DNA from 2 places in the Aquibaculum sediminis genome. Region 1 is predicted to be linked to the other one. Evidence: riboswitches for the same ligand, from Rfam matches in the RefSeq annotation. Region 1 holds a riboswitch; the other holds the start of a gene.

Region 1 (5,259 bases):
GTTCCCGTCGGCCCCCAGGCCGTGCAGGAAAACCACCAGGCTGTCGGCCTTGCCGCCGCTGGCCGGCTCGTGACGGGGGCCGGTGAGCTCTATCGAAGGGGTCATGAAACATCTCGCTGAAGTGGATCGGATCGGAGGCGGGTCGCACGCTGCGCCTTCGTGTGGCGAAGCCCGCAGCCGGCGTCAAGCCACCCCGGAGCCTTCCGCCCCGGCCGGCAGCATGGCGTAGCGCCGATAGTGCCACAGCATCCTGGCCGCCACAGACCGGAGCGGTTTCCAAGCCTCCGCGCTCGCACGCAGCGCCTTGCCATTAGGACGCTCGTCCAGGCCGCGCAGATTCTGCAGCCCCAGCATCAGGCCCACATCCTCCCCGGGGAAGACATCGGGCCGACCGTGGGAGAAGAGCAGATAGCACTCCGCCGACCAACGCCCGAGGCCCTTGACCTGCACCAAACGATCAACGGCGGTTTCGTCATCCAGGGCATCGAGCTCCGCGAGATCGAGTTCACCACTCTGCAGCAACTCCGCAAGCGAGCGGGCATAGCGCGCCTTCTGGCGCGACAGCCCGGCACCGCGCAGGCTGTCCTCATCGAAGGTGAGCAGGCGTTCCGGCTCCAAAGGCGCTGCCAGCGCCTCGAGACGGCTCCAGATTGCCGCCGCGGAGGCGAGCGAGACCTGCTGCGCCACGATGATGCGCAACAGCGTCTCGAAACCCGGCGGCCGGTAGCGCAGGGGCGGCGAACCCGCCTGCTCCAGCGCGCGGGCAAAGTCGCCGTCCATGGCAGCCAACTGCTCCACGGCCGCGGACAGCGTTTCCTCGGTAATGCGTTCGATCTGTCTCATGCAGGCAGTTTAGACGAAACCACCCGGCCCTGTCGCGGCGGACCTGCCGCGGCGCTGGACGCTGCAGCCGCCGCTCGCTATGTCGGGGCCATGCCCGAGACCACCCGCTTCGCGCCCTCGCCCAGCGGCCAGTTGCACCTGGGTCATGCCTTTTCCGCGCTCTTTGCCGCCCGGACCGCGCAGAGTGGGCGCTTTCTGCTGCGCCTGGAAGACATCGACCGGGGCCGCTGCCGCGCAGAATTCGAGACCGCGCTCCTGGATGACCTGGCCTGGCTGGGACTGCGCTGGGAGGAACCGCCGCTGCGGCAGTCCGAGCGCTTTCCGGCCTATCGCGATGCCCTGGAGCGCCTGCGCGCGCTGGGCCTGGTCTATCCCTGCTTCTGCACCCGGCGCGCCATCGCGGAAGAAATCGCCCGGGCCGACAGCGCGCCGCACGGCCCCGACGGGCCGCTCTACCCCGGTCTCTGTCGCGGCCTCTCCGACAGCGAAAGGCAGGAGCGACTTGCCGCCGGCGAAAGCCACGCCTGGCGACTGAACGTGGAGCAGGCCCGGCAGCGCAGCGGACCCCTCACCTGGCTGGACCTTGACGAGGGCGAACAGGTGGCACGGCCCGAACTCCTGGGCGATGTGGTGCTGGCCCGCAGGGACATCCCGACCAGCTACCATCTGGCCGTGGTGGTGGACGATGCGGCGCAGGAGATCACGCTGGTGACGCGGGGTGTGGACCTGTTCCACGCCACGCATATGCACCGCCTGCTGCAGGCGCTGCTCGATCTGCCCGTGCCGCGCTGGCATCACCACCGCCTCATCACCGACGCAGACGGCAAGCGCCTGGCCAAGCGGCACGACTCCCTCTCTCTGAAGGCCCTGCGCGCAGCCGGCCGCAGCCCGACGGAGGTTCGGGCCATGGTCGGCATGGACTGAACGTCGTGCCGCCCTCGGCCTATGCGCCGGTGAAACGTGGCGCGCGCTTTTCCAGGAAGGCCGCAACGCCTTCGCGATAATCAGGGCTGCGGGCCGCTTCACGCTGCAGATCGCGCTCCAGGTCCAACTGCGCATCCATGTCGTTTGTGGCTGATTCCTGGATTGCCCGCTTGATCAGTCCCAGTGCCCGGGTCGGCTGCGTCGCGAGGTGGGCGCAGAGCTTTCGGGCTTCCGGCATCAAGTCCGCATCGTCATGCACCTGCCAGATCATGCCCCAGGCCTCGGCCTGCTGGGCGCTCACCGGCGTGCCCAACAGCGCCAGGGCCTTGGCCCGGGCTTCACCCACAAGCCGCGGCAGGCTGAAGGTGCCGCCGCTGTCGGGCACCAGCCCGATCTTGCAGAAGGCCTGGATGAAGCGCGCCGAGCGCGCCGCCAGGACGATGTCCGAAGCCAGTGCCACATTGGCACCGGCGCCGGCCGCCACACCATTGACGGCGCAGACCACCGGCTTGGGCAGGGCACGCAGGCGCCGCACGAGCGGATTATAGAGCCGCTCCAGCGTCGCCCCCAGGTCGGGCGCCTCACCCTCGGTCGGAAAACCGCGGTCCGATAGATCCTGCCCGGCGCAGAAGCCTCGCCCCGCACCGGTGAGGAGCACGGCGCGGACCGCATCATCCTGCTCGGCCCGCTCCAGCGCCTCGATCAGGGCGCCGTGCAGTTCCTCGTTGAAGGCATTGAGCTTGTCCGGTCGGTTCAAGGTGATGCTGGCATAGCCGTCGGCCACCTCGTAGATGACGGGCTGAGTGTCCACGTTAGTCGTCCTCCCCTTTGCGCGCAAAGTCGTCGATGAAAGCCGTGATCGCCGCCAGCACCTCCGCTTCGCACTCGCGATGCGGGTTGTGGCCGCAGCCGGGCAGGTCGAGGCGGCGACAGGGACCGGAAACGCCCGCTTCGATCGCATCGATCTGCGCCATGGTGCCATACTCGTCGTCCTCGCCCTGGATCAAAAGCACCGGCGCCGTGATGCGCGGCAGGCAGTCCTCGATGTTCCAGTCGCGAAACTCCGGGCTCAGCCAGATGTCGTGCCAGCCGCGGAAGGTGGCTTCCGCATCGCGGTGATAGCGCGCCATGCGCCCGGCCAGATCGCCCTCGAAGAAGGCCTTACCGGCCGCGCGGATGCCGGCAAGCGAGATCTCCTCCACGAAGACATGCGGCGCCATGGCCACAAGTCCCGCTATCGGTCGTTCGGCGAGCGCCGCATGGAGCAGGGCGATGGTCGCGCCATCGGAGTGCCCGACCAACAGCGGCCGCACGATTTCCAGCTTGTCCAGCAGCTCCGGCAGCGCCTCGAGCGCCTCCTCGTGCAGGTAGCGCGCGGTGCGCGGTTCGCGCAGCGGATCGGACCCGCCGAAGCCGTAGCGCGACCAGACCAGCAGCGAACAGCCGGTGGCCGCAGCCAGCGCCTCCGGGAAGTCGCGCCAGAGCTCTACGGCGCCCAATCCCTCGTGCAACAGCACGATAACCGGCCCGTCCGGGCGCCGGCCCGGCAGCAGTCGATACTCCAGGGCATGCCCCCGGATCGTGATGCGATCCAGTTCCGTCACACGCTCACCTCGGGATTCGTCGTCGCCCGATCCTTGACCAGACGCGCCAGGGGATCAACGATCCCGACACGACAGGCCCGCGGCTGGATTCCGGCCTGCACAACCACCAGATGGAAGTCATGGACACGCTCGAAGCTCTGCTCTCCCGCCGTTCTCCCCCTGCCCTCATGCCCGACCAGCCGCCCGAGCCGATGGTGCGCCGGGCGCTCGAGGCGGCGATCTGTGCGCCGGATCACGGCAAGCTGCGGCCCTGGCGCTTTCTGTTGCTGCGCGGAGACGAGCGCCAGCGGCTGGGCGATGCCATGGCGCAGGCTCTGGCGGCACGCGAACCGGATGCGCCCGAAAGTCTGCTCGAGAAGGAGCGCAACAAGCCGCTGCGTGCGCCCCTGATTATCACCACGGTGGCACGCCTGCAGCCCGATCACCCCAAGATCCCGGTCGAGGAGCAGCGCCAGGCGGTGGCCAGCGCCGCCTTTTCCATCATGCTGGCCATCCATGCCGAGAGCTGGGGGTGCCAGTGGAAGACCGGCGTGGCGGCGCGCGACCGCCGGGTGCTCGACGCCCTGGGCCTGGAAGCCAACGACGAGATCATCGGCTACCTCTATGTGGGCGCCCCGGCAGGCGTAGCCCCGCCGCGGCGGGCGATGGAAGTAGACGACTTCCTGCTGGAGCTGCCGCGCGAACCTGCCTGAGCCGAGGCCATTGACCTGCGCACCGGCATCGTTCAGCCTTTGTCCCGCAGGCCGCTCGCCGGCCTGACGCATAACCGAGGGGAGCCCCGACAGGGGGCTGAGAAACCGACGGGCCCAAGGGGCCAGCGCGGTGACCCTGAGAACCTGATCCGGGTCATGCCGGCGAAGGGACGGGAAGAGTACCCATCCCGAAAGTCGCCGGATCTCCTGCACATGCGGAAGGAGGTCCAGTTTGTCGAAAGTGGAAGAGGTTACGGTGCTGGGGGCCGGCGTCGCGGGCCTCACCTGTGCCGTGACGCTGGCGGAACGCGGCTGCCGCGTCGCGGTGATCGAGCGCAGCGAGGCCCTGGGCGGGCAGGCCGCTTCCTGGCTTGCGGGCGGCATGCTCGCCCCCTGGTGCGAGCGGGAGTCGGCCGAGCCGCCGGTGGTCGCGCTGGGCCGGGAAGCCCTTGACTGGTGGCCCAAGCACTACCCGCCGACGAAGCGGGCGGGCAGTCTCATCCTCGCGCCGGGCCGCGACCTGCCTGAGCTGGAGCGTTTCGCGCGGCGCACCGAAGGCTTCGAGCGCGTAGACGCCGACGGAATCGCCGCCATGGAGCCGGACCTAGCCGGCCGTTTCCGCGCCGGGCTGCTGTTCCGGAAGGAAGCGCACCTGGACCCGCGCGCGGCGCTCTCCGCCCTTGCCGAGCGCCTGCAGGTGCTCGGCGGCACGATCCGCTTCGGCCGCGACGCTGCCGAGCATCGCGCCAGCGGCAGAGTGATAGACTGCCGCGGAATGGCTGCGCGGGACCGGTTGCACGACCTGCGCGGGGTGCGCGGCGAGATGCTGCTGCTGCGCAGCGGGGAGGTTAGCCTGTCCCGTCCGGTTCGCCTGCTGCACCCGCGCTTTCCACTCTATATCGTGCCGCGCGGCGAGGGGCTCTTCTTGGTCGGCGCCACCATGATCGAGAGCGACCGGCGCGGCCGGGTCACCGCGCGCTCCCTGGTCGAGCTGCTGAACGCCGCCTATGCGCTGCATCCCGCTTTCGCCGAGGCCGAGGTGGTGGAGACCGGCTGCGAGGTGCGCCCGGCTTTTCCCGACAACCTGCCGCGCATTCGCTGGCGGGACGGCCGCCTTTGCGTCAACGGCTGCTACCGCCACGGCTTCCTGCTGGCGCCTGCGCTCGCCCGCATGGCGGCAGACGCGCTGCTGAACG
Region 2 (5,259 bases), on a different contig from region 1:
CATCGTCCTGTCCCAGGTGCAGGCCATCCGCACCGAGCGCCAAGGCGACATCCAGACGATCGTTGACGATCAGAGGCACCCGCGCGGCCCGGCACAGCGGCATCAAGGCCTCTCCCAGTGCCAGCATATCGTGGTCGCTGGCCTCCTTGTCCCTGAGCTGGACCAGGGTGGCGCCCCCGGCCAGCGCACGCGCCACCACGTCACTCATGCGCCGGCCGGCACAATCGCCGGGGCCAATAACGAGATAAACCGAAAGATCGAAGGTCGGGCGAGTCATGGCAGCCTGGCTTCCTGGTCCAATTGCTCGGTTTCAAGGCTGTAGAGGGCGTCCAGCAGGGCCACGCGAAAGGATCCCGGCCCGCGCGCCACCGCCGCCGCTCGCTCACCGGCCACGCCCATGATGACGAGCGCATCGCGCGCCGCACGCATCGGGTCCTTGCACACCGCAGCCGCAGCCCCGGTCAGTGCGGTGAGTGCGCAACCGGCCGCGGTGACGCGGGTCAACAGCACATGTCCGTTCGCGATCCGCAGGACGGCCTCTCCATCCGTTACCAGATCCACCTCGCCCGTCACCGCGACCACCGCGCCGGTGTTCAGGGACAGGCGACGTGCCTGATCCAGAACGGCATCGGCGGCCAGGGTCGAGTCGACACCCTTTCCGCCAGAGTCCTGCGCGCTCGCGCCGGAGAGTGCCGCGATTTCCGAAGCGTTGCCGCGGATGATTGTCGGCCGCATCTTCGCCAGGCGCGAAGCATTCGCCAACCGGAACTTGGTGGCGCCGCAGCCCACCGGGTCGAGCACCCAGGGTGTGCCCGTCGCCACCGCCTGTGCCGCTGCGGCCACGGCGGCCTCGAGCCAGTCACTGGTGAAAGTGCCTGTGTTGATGGTCAAGGCGGACGCCAGGGTAACGAACTCTTCCACTTCCTCACCCGCATGGGCCATGGCCGGCGAGGCTCCCACCGACAGAAGCAGATTGGCTGCCAGGTCCATGGCCACGAAGTTGGTGATGTTCTGCACCAGAGGACCCGTGTCCCGAATGGCCGCAAGCGTAGCGCCCGGTCCCTGGTCTGCTGCGAATGACTGTTTCGACATGAGAAACTTTCCTCCCGTTGCTAATTACGGGAGACGTCGCGGCGCGAGGCACAAGCCCCTCGTCAGTCGGCGGCTCCCTGCGCTGGCATGACCCAGATCAGGTTCCATGGGTGTCATCTCAGCCCCGCCCTATCCCCGGCGGGACACCCCAGGCCAGTCGGCACTGTGGCTTTCACCGCGCTCCATGTCAAAGAACCCGAAGCAGTTCGGTCTCAGAAGACATTGCCTCGCAGGGCCAGCCCGCCTATTCACGAAAACCTTCCAGCCGGAGTGACTGCCATGATCCTGTCCGACCAAGAGACGGCGCGGCTGACAGCCGAAACCCTGCTCGATATCGAGGCAGTGCTGTTCCGCCCGCAAGAGCCATTTACCTTTACCTCCGGCCGCAAGAGCCCCGTCTATGTGGACTGTCGGCGGATCATTTCCTTCCCACGGGCGCGTGGGCTGATGATGGATCTGGGGTGCGGGCTGCTGGCACGCAAAGCCGGGGTTGAAGCCTTCGATGCCGTCGCCGGAGGCGAAACCGCCGGCATTCCCTTTGCCGCCTGGGTTGCCGAACGGCTGGGCCTGCCCATGGTCTACGTCCGCAAGAAGCCCAAGGGTTTTGGGCGCAACGCCCGGATCGAGGGGACCTTTCCTGAGGGCGCCCGGATCCTGCTGGTCGAAGATCTCGCCACGGACGGCGGCAGCAAACTCAGTTTTGTAGAGGCGCTGCGCGAAGCCGGTGCCGAGGTGGCGCACAGCTTCGTCATCTTCCATTACGGCATCTTTCCCCAGGGCATTGCGCAGTTGGAAGCGGCCGGCGTGAAGCTGCACGCGCTCTGCACCTGGTGGGATGCGCTCGCCGCCGCCGAGGCGAAGGGCTATCTTGATGAAGCAGGCATCGCCGAAGTGAGACGGTTTCTGCACGATCCGGACGGCTGGGCAGCAGCGCAAACGGACTGACGCACAGGGTACGCACTGGGCGCGGAATGACGGCAAAAGCCCTCTTGCGCAGTACAGCACTCCCAACGATACTGCGAATCATTCGCATCATCGTTGGGAGGCACGAATGCCCGCATGGCAGACACTGAACCTACAGCTTGTCGCGCGCCTGCTGCTCGCGGCTTCGCAGGAATGGCGCCAGCCACCACGGCCGTGTCGTGCTTCCACATCGGACACGCCCGGTCCTGCTGTGAGCCAAAAATCAGCTCGTCGATCACGGTAGGACGTAATTGCAATGGTAGCTGCGTCAGGCGGAGAAAGTGAAACGTGATGATCCTGCTCTACACCGATTTCGGCTGGGCCGGGCCCTATGTCGGGCAGATGCATGCAGTGCTGGCGGCGCAGTGCGCCGATCATACGATCGTGGATCTGCAGCACGACGCACCGACCTTTGCACCGCGGGCTGCCGGCCATCTCCTGGCGGCCGTTGCCGAGCCCCTGCCGCCGGGTTGCATCGTGATCGCTGTCGTCGACCCGGGCGTCGGATCGCCGCGCCGAGCAATCCTGCTCGAGGCCGGCGGCCGAACCTACCTGGGCCCGAACAATGGCCTGCTCACCCCGCTGGCGCTGCGCGATCCCGCGGCACGGGCAGCGGTCATCGAGTGGCGCCCACATGTCCTCTCCGCCAGCTTTCACGGCCGGGATCTCTTCGCACCGGCCGCCGCAAAGCTCGCCAACGGCGAGCCCTTGCCGAGCGAACCACTGCCGCTCCGGGACCTCGTGGGCGCCGATGAGCCCTCTATCCTGGAAGAGGTGATCTACATCGACGGCTACGGCAACTGCTGGACCGGGCTGGCGGTGAAGGAACTCGCGCCCGATAGCCGGATCGTTTGCGCGGGCTCACCCCTCGCCCGGGCGCGCACCTTCTCGGACGTGGAAATCGGCCAGCCCTTCTGGTACGAGAACTCTGCCGGTCTGGTCGAGATCGCCGTCAATCAAGGTTCTGCCGCAGCCGCACTCGGGCTGACCATCGGCAGCGCGATTGGAGTGCGCCCTGGAGACCGGCTGTCTCGATGAAAGGCTTCCGAGGTGGACTGCACGCGATGACAACGCTTACCCGCGGCCTGTTGCTGGGCACCCTGGCAATGGCGCTCCTGGTCACGGCCTCCAATATCCTGGTGCAGTTCCCGGTGAATGATTTCCTCACCTGGGGCGCGTTCACCTATCCAGCCTGTTTCCTGGTCACCGACATCTGCACTCGGACCCTGGGAGCCCAGCGCGCGCGCAAGGTGGTCTATGTGGGCTTCGCCGTGGCCGTCGTGCTGTCCGTCGCGCTTGCAACACCGCGCATTGCAGCAGCCTCCGGCGCCGCCTTCCTGACCGCACAACTCCTGGACGTCGCGATCTTCGACCGTCTGCGGCGGGCGGTCTGGTGGCTGGCCCCTCTGGCCTCCTCGCTCTTCGCCTCGGCCATCGACACTGCCTTGTTTTTCTCCCTGGCCTTCGCCGGCACTGGATTGCCGTGGATCACGCTGGCTCTGGGCGATTATCTGGTGAAGCTGGCCATTGCCTTGATCATGCTGATCCCCTTCAGGGCCCTGATCTCGATCCTGCCCAGTCGCGAGCGGATACAGGGCTCGGGTCTCTCACCCTGACGCCTGGCGTTTCGACGCCGGTGCCCGGGCCGATGTGCCCAGGTGGCGGTTCCACCAGAAAATCAAGGGCGTCAGGGCTACTGTCGGCCCGAGCCATAACAGTAGCGGCGGCAGGAAGGTCAGGTTGACGACGGCGACTGCGGTAATGGTCGCGATCAGGCCGCCCAGCATCCGCCCGAGATGCCGCGCGATACGGGCCTTTCCCTTGTCCCCACCCCGCTTCAGCCAGCCGATGTCCGTCACGGCGAGCCAGAAACCGAGCGCACCGAATACCAAAAGCACCAGGGACTGATCCGAGCCTGATTGCCCCGGAAGCCACGCGCGCAGTCCCCAGAGCATCATGGCCCCGGCCGTCAACAGCATGATCACAGTTGCCACCACATCGATCCTCTGCGGCCGTCCGTCCCGGCGAAGGGCAGCCCGCCACCCGGTGAACACCAGGTAGAAGCTGAACAGGCCGATGGCGAAGAGAAACGGCGAGGGCCGCAGGCTGGCCAAGGCCAGGGCACTGGCCGACACCACAAACATCGACCAGACATAGCAGCGCCCGCTGCGCACATGCCCGTCGCCCCCCTTGCGCAACAGGGCAGCCGCCACGCCGCTCAGCAGTGCCAAGGTGCCCGCTGCGATGTGCAGCACCAGCAACAGCGTGATCACGTTCTGCATCTTGCCTTCCCCCTTCGACTGTTTGCCTGCTCCCCGGCATGCCAACCGCGACCGAAAGGCCGCAAGCCGAATTGCGTGAGCGCCTCGGCCTCTGCGCGGTTGGCGTGCTATCATCCATTCACGATGCGTGAACGACCTCCCCTTCGCTGGATCGCCCGGGTTCTGCGGGTGCTGCTGCCTCCCCTGCTCACGGCAGTGATGCTGGCGCTGCTGGGCCCCTTCGGCACCCATGCCTCTCAGAGCCTGCCGCAGCGGCTCGGCTTCTGGTCCATGGCGGTGGCAGGCAACTGGCTGCTGTGCCATCTCGCCATCCTGTGGCTGGAACAGCTCTGGTTCTCACCCAAGAGCCCGGTCCGTGGCGCCTCGGCTCACCTTCGCCGCCTGGCGCTCCCCCTCCTGGCCGCGCTGCTGGTGCTGCTGCCGGCAACGGCGCTGGTGAAGCTGGCCGGAGACACCTTTGGAGGGCTCGGGGCCGCCTCACTGCCAAGCCTGGCACTGCAGGTCTACCTGATCTGTGCCGCCATCTCCCTGATCGGCTACAACCTCATCGATATGGCGGAAGAGGCACGCACCGCGAGGAACGCGCAGGAAACCGCAACGGCGGAGGTATCGAGCGATGGCCGGAACCCAATCCTGCCACCGCCGGATAGCCTCTTCCGACAGCGCCTCGCCGCAGATGATCCCGGCGGGCCCTTGTTGTGGCTGCGTGCCGAGGATCATTATTTGCGAGTGCGCACCGAAGGCGGCGAAGCACTGATCCTCTGCCGCCTGGAAGACGCGGCACGGGAACTCGGAGACTGCGGACAACGGGTCCATCGCTCCTGGTGGGTGGCAGAGGATGCCGTTCGCGGCTCCTCCGCCGGCACCACGCCGCATCTGACCCTGGCGGACGGAACCCAGGTTCCGGTCAGCCGCAGTTACC

The links. Region 1 has a riboswitch for thiamine pyrophosphate ahead of thiO (glycine oxidase ThiO). Riboswitches for the same ligand answer to the same signal wherever they lie in the genome.
Region 2: it holds a riboswitch for thiamine pyrophosphate, as region 1 does, so the genes downstream of both, thiM (hydroxyethylthiazole kinase) here and thiO (glycine oxidase ThiO) in region 1, are expected to answer to the same signal.

Annotation. Positions count from the first base shown of each region.
Region 1 covers NZ_JBFCVK010000005.1:159,592-164,850, forward strand. The annotation lists gene ABZ720_RS09625 (alpha/beta hydrolase) at 1-105, opposite strand, end outside; gene ABZ720_RS09630 (DNA-3-methyladenine glycosylase family protein) at 184-843, opposite strand; gene gluQRS (tRNA glutamyl-Q(34) synthetase GluQRS) at 934-1,767, shown strand; gene paaG (2-(1,2-epoxy-1,2-dihydrophenyl)acetyl-CoA isomerase PaaG) at 1,787-2,578, opposite strand; gene ABZ720_RS09645 (alpha/beta fold hydrolase) at 2,580-3,371, opposite strand; gene ABZ720_RS09650 (nitroreductase family protein) at 3,491-4,063, shown strand; TPP riboswitch at 4,131-4,251, shown strand; gene thiO (glycine oxidase ThiO) at 4,305-5,259, shown strand, end outside.
Region 2 covers NZ_JBFCVK010000007.1:32,706-37,964, forward strand. The annotation lists gene thiE (thiamine phosphate synthase) at 1-277, opposite strand, end outside; gene thiM (hydroxyethylthiazole kinase) at 274-1,092, opposite strand; TPP riboswitch at 1,150-1,253, opposite strand; gene ABZ720_RS12390 (orotate phosphoribosyltransferase) at 1,372-2,037, shown strand; gene ABZ720_RS12395 (SAM hydrolase/SAM-dependent halogenase family protein) at 2,347-3,093, shown strand; gene ABZ720_RS12400 (queuosine precursor transporter) at 3,120-3,671, shown strand; gene ABZ720_RS12405 (DUF2306 domain-containing protein) at 3,663-4,337, opposite strand; gene ABZ720_RS12410 (LytTR family DNA-binding domain-containing protein) at 4,461-5,259, shown strand, end outside.